Regions from separate parts of the Bacillus sp. BC05(2025) genome, predicted to be linked through region 2. Evidence: predicted binding sites of a transcription regulator. Region 2 holds the regulator's gene; the other holds the start of a gene.
The links. Region 2 encodes LexA, which represses DNA repair genes until DNA is damaged. Its sites were predicted from a motif close to CGAACATATGTTCG; they were not measured.
Positions count from the first base shown of each region.

Region 1: the regulator LexA is predicted to act here: its motif matches at 1,784-1,797, upstream of ACZ76X_RS16905 (YolD-like family protein).

Region 1 is NZ_JBWYRA010000004.1:532,086-535,302, forward strand. It holds gene ACZ76X_RS16895 (peptidylprolyl isomerase PrsA) at 1-802, shown strand, start outside; gene ACZ76X_RS16900 (hypothetical protein) at 1,297-1,518, shown strand; gene ACZ76X_RS16905 (YolD-like family protein) at 1,913-2,248, shown strand; gene gerPF (spore germination protein GerPF) at 2,463-2,678, opposite strand; gene ACZ76X_RS16915 (hypothetical protein) at 2,888-3,217, shown strand, end outside.
Region 2 is NZ_JBWYRA010000001.1:1,093,772-1,096,988, forward strand. It holds gene ACZ76X_RS05685 (bifunctional metallophosphatase/5'-nucleotidase) at 1-427, shown strand, start outside; gene ACZ76X_RS05690 (DUF896 domain-containing protein) at 467-706, opposite strand; gene ACZ76X_RS05695 (YneB family resolvase-like protein) at 752-1,408, opposite strand; gene lexA (transcriptional repressor LexA) at 1,550-2,170, shown strand; gene ACZ76X_RS05705 (DUF4097 family beta strand repeat-containing protein) at 2,258-3,064, opposite strand; gene ACZ76X_RS05710 (DUF1700 domain-containing protein) at 3,065-3,217, opposite strand, start outside.

The sequences.
Region 1 (3,217 bases), on a different contig from region 2:
GGCATTATCTGCATGTGGTTCCTCAGAAAACGTTGTAACATCAAAAGTAGGAAATGTTACAGAGAAAGAATTAAGTAAAGAATTAAGACAAAAATATGGAGAAAGTACTTTATACCAAATGGTGTTAAGTAAGGCATTACTAGATAAATATAAAGTTTCAGATGAGGAAGCGAAAAAACAAGTTGAAGAAGCAAAAGATAAAATGGGTGACAACTTCAAATCGACTTTAGAACAAGTTGGATTGAAAAATGAAGATGAATTAAAAGAAAAAATGAAGCCAGAAATCGCATTTGAGAAAGCGATTAAAGCGACTGTTACAGAAAAAGATGTAAAAAATAACTATAAACCAGAGATAAAGGTAAGTCACATTTTAGTGAAAGATGAAAAGACCGCTAAAGAAGTGAAAGAGAAAGTAAATAATGGTGAAGATTTTGTGGCTTTAGCAAAGCAATACTCAGAGGATACTGGTTCAAAAGAACAAGGCGGAGAAATAACTGGTTTCGCTCCAGGGCAAACAGTGAAAGAATTTGAGGAAGCCGCATATAAATTAGATGCAGGACAAGTAAGTGATCCGGTAAAAACAACTTACGGTTACCATATTATTAAAGTGACAGATAAAAAAGAATTGAAGCCATTTGATGAAGTGAAAGATAGCATTCGTAAAGACTTAGAACAGCAAAGACTACAAGATACGACAGGGAAATGGAAACAACAAGTAGTCAATGACTTATTGAAAGATGCTGATATTAAGGTGAACGGCAAAGAATTTAAAAATACATTTGAATTTCTAGAAAAAAAATAATGACTGTAATTAGAAAAGGGAACCTATATAGGTTCCCTTTTCTAGTTAGTGTGTGAGTTATAAATAGATAGTAAGACAATACAATATTACATATAAATATTAAGAATTACAATGGGAATTTATGTAATTATTTTAAAGAAGAATAATTATTACTTCCGAAAATATTGATATTATAATGTTTTATTTATTTAATTTCATTACATATAAAGTGAATTTCTTATTTTTTACTCACTATTTGTAGGTAGTACGATTGGTGTAGGCCAATTATTAGTCGGGAATGAACAAAACTTGAGTTGATTTAAGTTTTACTTTTTTGAAGTGGATAAACATAGTTTGCAGAATGAAACATACATTAATATTGATGTTAAATGAAGTAAAAAGCAAAGCATTCCATTAAAATGGATATTCTTCTTAGTATGGAATTTTCAGAGGAAGAATGAACATTTTTAAATGGATTATTGAATAGATAAATATATTACATAGGAGGAGAACATGTGAAAGTAATTTTTCAAAGAGAAGATGCAGGGAAAGTTTTTGAATCGAACGATGAAGATATAAGTAACTTATTAGCTATTTTAAAAGAAACGAAAGGGATTAAGATCGGGATGATTGAGTATGAAGTATTAAAATACGAATTAGAGTATTTTCGTAACCCCAAAAAAGCAGTAACAGAGAGGGAGTTACATATAATAGTACAACCAAGATATATGAAATAATTAGGAGGAATTATTTATAGATAGTCTTATACCGTATGTAAGAAAAGAGAGTGTTTAAATTGCTCTCTTTTCATAGAAACTTTGTGAGTTCGTTCTTTATAATATATGTTTTCATTTATAGATGGTTAATAAACTTGAAAATTAAAACTTTTTTGTTGATTTGTGAACGTCCTATTAAATAAGAAGTGAAAAGCTCATTTGAAGAAGAAAAAATAAGTAATTTAAATTATATTTTATTAAAAATATAATTATATCTCTTCTCAAAAGAACGTAGGTTCGTGTATAATTAGAACGAATGTTCTTATGGTGTGAATATGAGTCAAGGAATTATGAAAGAATAGTTGAAATTAATTTGCATGAATTAAAATGGATAAATGATCAAGGAGATAAAGAAATGAATGATGCAAAGGTGCAGAAAGTAGAAAGAGAATGTGTTCCGTTTACAGTAATGTCTGAACAGTTGTTAAGTATACGAGAGGTTGTTGGAGAAAAATTTAAAGTACAAAAACCGCTCGTAACAAACGAAGCTAAAGAAAGAATTTCTGATACATTATTAACATCCTTTTTGTCTGAAAAAGAAATATTGGTGACATATTTTGAAGATGGATATATCCTTACAAGTTATATGACAGTTGTGCATATAAACCCGCTAAAGCGCATAGTAATATGTACTGACGCTTTTTATAGAACTTATGTATTAAATACTTCGGATATTATTGAAATAACGTAAAGAAAGCTGAAATTTAAGTTTTAGCTTTTTTATTTTTGTTAGATGAGGGATAGAAATAATAAAACGAAAAAGCAGCTAGCTTCATACTAGCTGCTAAGCCCCAGGGAAAGGGAGAAAAAGATAGGGTACTCCAAAAATCAACAATAGCTGTGTAACAGCCTGATTATAGTATAGACAAGTTTAAAATTTCTAAACAAAACGATGGAAAATAGGATTAGGCTGTACCCACTTGATTTTGATCTGCAAGGTCAGAATCAAATGTATTAGTCGCGCTCACGCCATTAAAAGTGTTAACAACAAAACCAACGTTTGAAGCACCAGATCCATTATAAGCCTTCGTATTTTCTTTCGGAGAAACGTTGTAGAAATCACCTAAGTTAAATGAACCGTTACTATTTTGTACAACTAAATTCCCTACAACTGAGGGCATGGTTTTCACCCGCTTTACAATCATTTGTTAACACTACTATATGATACTATAGTCCAAATGGTTCATGTAACAAAAATTGTGGAATAGTAAATCATTTGAGGGGTAGCTTAATCCCACAATAAAAGTATGTTAAAATTAATGTAAGGATGAGTAATTAAAAATAGTGATTGTATAATTAATATATACGAAAACAAAGGAGGCAAAATGTAATGAATAATGTTATAAAAAAAGTAGATTTAACAGATGCAAAATCAAGTAATCTTGTTGCACTTATTTATAGCAATGAAGTTATATTGGTCGAAGAAGCATTTTGTCCAAATGAAATAAAATTAAAATTTAATGAAATTGCAATTTTATCGGCTATTAAAACAGCACATATAACGAAAGTATCCATCAGAAAAGAACTGGAAGCAATTTTTCATGACACTGGTGTTTTATTTGTAAAGCATAGTGTTGATTATGGTAACAGTCACTCTATCACTATGCATTTTGAGCAATTTAAAAAGTTGCAACATGAGATTGAGAATTTATGTAAAAGT
Region 2 (3,217 bases):
AAATACATTACAAGTAATTAGAATAACTGGAGCGGATATAAAAGATGCCCTAGAACTCTCAGCTTCTTATTTCACATTACATGCAGATGGATCCATCATCGTAAACCCTACCTTCTTAGAACCAAAACCGCAACACTATAATTACGATATGTGGGAAGGGATTTCGTACGTATTAAACATTTCCAAACCTATTGGCGAAAGGGTCAAATCTTTACAATACAAAGGCGCTCCGCTTAATATGGATGAAGAATATGACGTCGTTATGAATAATTATCGCGCAAGCGGCGGAGGAAACTTCTTTATGTTCCAAAATAAGCCCGTAATAAAAGACATACCAACAGATATGTCTGAACTGATCGCTAATTATATTTTGAAAAATAAAAAGATAGAAGCAACGGTTAATAACAACTGGAAAGTTATTAAATAACGAATATAATAAATAAAAAAGATGGGCTTCGCCCATCTTTTAGTTTAATTTTGCATTATCTTGCTTTTTTAAAGCTTTTAATTTCGCCGGTGTAACGTCAGTACCTTGTTCATTAACGACTTTAATTCCTTTAAGTTCGTTTAACATATTTTGACGAAATCCTTTTAAATATTGTTCACGTAGCGATTGACGCTCACGTTGTTCTTCTTCAGTTAAACCTTCAGCTTTTGCTTTTTTCGCTAAGAAGTTAATGCGTTCAACGAGTTCGTGACTAAGCATCTCGAATCCCCCTTCTAATCAAAACTGATTATTATCATACAATAGTTACTCTTCTTTATCAAGCAATTGCTTTGTATACTCTACATATCTACGATGTACAGTCGCTTTTGAAACATTATGACCAAAGCCGCGAAGCGTTGCCGCAATTTCTTCGAAAGTAAGTTCACTCTTACGCAAACGTACAATTTCCTCAATCGGCACTTCTTTCTTCTCTCGTCCTACGCTTAAATGACGGTTCTTTAAATTATTTTCTGGACGATAGCCTTTTTCAACTGCTCGTTGCATACCACGTTTAATTTTCAAGTTATGAATCTTTCTTTGATACTCTTCAACAATACCAATAATATCTAATACCATTGAATCAGAATCCGACAATTGCAATTCTCCATTATGCGTATGCGTATATACTTTTATTCCTTCTTTATGTAAACAGTGCATTAACGCAATCTTTGCATTCCCTCTACCAAGGCGCGTTTCATCTTGTATAAGTAGCACATCAATTTGTTCGTCTCGAATTGTATCTAGCACTTCTAATATGCCCTCACGCTCAATTATATAGCCACTAGCCTGCTCTTCAATCACCTTAGTAACATTCATTTGATAGCGCTCTGCTAAATGCAATAATTCATCTTTTTGACGTAATAATGACGTTTCTTGTGCTTCTTTTGTTGTACTCACACGCGCATAAATAATTGCATTCATTATGAACCCCTCTTTCTCACTATTATTTCCCTCCAGTTTAACATAAATTCGCCTTTTGTTCGAACTTATGTTTGTAGAATGTTTTTTCGCATGTTATACTTATTAATAAGAAAAATGAAAGAAAACGAGGTGTTAGAAAACATGGAAAAGTTAACGAAACGCCAGCAAGACATTCTCGACTTTATTAAGCTAAAAGTACAAGAAAAAGGATATCCACCTTCCGTACGTGAAATCGGTCAAGCAGTCGGCCTCGCTTCTAGTTCTACAGTGCACGGACATTTATCAAGATTAGAAGAAAAAGGATACATTCGACGCGATCCAACAAAACCACGTGCAATTGAAATTTTAGGTGACGATCGAATGGATACAGAAACACAATCTGTTATTCAAGTTCCAATTGTCGGAAAAGTTACTGCCGGATTACCGATTACAGCAGTTGAAAGTGTAGAAGATCACTTCCCACTTCCAGCTAGCATTGTTGCTGGAGCAGACCAAGTGTTCATGTTACGTATTTCTGGAGATAGTATGATTGAAGCTGGTATTTTCGATGGAGATTTAGTTGTTGTTCGCCAACAACAGTCTGCATATAATGGTGAAATTGTAGTTGCTTTAACAGAAGATAACGAAGCAACTGTTAAACGTTTCTATAAAGAAAAAGACCATTTCCGTCTACAACCGGAAAACTCTTCATTAGAACCTATCATTTTAAAACAAGTGTCAGTTATCGGTAAAGTAATTGGCGTATATCGTGATTTACATTAAACATAATAAAAGAAGATAATTACCTTATTTACATACGGTAATTATCTTCTTTTTTGTATTTTGATAGATTTTCATACATTCTATTTCTTATGAACGCGTTTTAATCGTCACATCGCCAGCTGCTGTTTTACCACTAATCTTTTTACTACCATTTCCAATTTTTACATTTTTATTTTCTTCATTAAAAATCATCACTTCGCCAGCTGCACTTTGCCCAGTTATAACTGCATCTTGTGGTTTTTCTAATAAAGTAATATCTACATCTCCAGCAGTTGAGCTTGCCTCTACATCATATTTAGGATCATGATCCATAATATGCACTTCTCCACTAGCCGTTTTCGCAGTTACTTTTCCTATTACCTTTTTAAAGCTCAGCTCTCCAGCTTTTGAAGATCCTTCCACACTTTTTGCCGTGACATGTTTCAAATCTACTTCTCCAGCGAGGGTCCCAACAGTTACATGCTCACTGTTTACATCACTCATTTCTATTTGTCCAGCGGATGAATTTACTTTTATCTCTTTGTAAGAACGTTCTGGTACAAATATAGTCACTGTTGACGTTTGAAACCTAAAATCGTAAAAAGAAAAATCAAATGAATCACCTTTTTCTCTTTCCCCAATAATTTTTAATGTGTCACCATCTTCAGCTATACGAATCTTTTGTTTACGTACATCCCCTGATTGCTTTACATAAAAAGAAGAGTCAGAAGATTTTTGAACAACAATATCCCCAGCATCTAACTTAACTTCTATATTTTTTATTGTTTCGTTTTTAATTACGTCTTCTTTATTTCCTTCTTCTGCAGTTTGTACTGCTTTTTCATATGTTTGTGAAATCCCTATAACTCCAATAATGATACAAGCGATTGCTACTAACAATATTTTTTTCATCATCTACTCCCCTTTTATCATTTTGAAGTTCCATATGACATAACGTACGCATAGCCTTTTAAACCACTTCGTACTATAATAAGCGATCATACATAACAACAAACCTACTCCAACAAACGTTATACTAACGAATACATCCAACCATATAAAAGTACC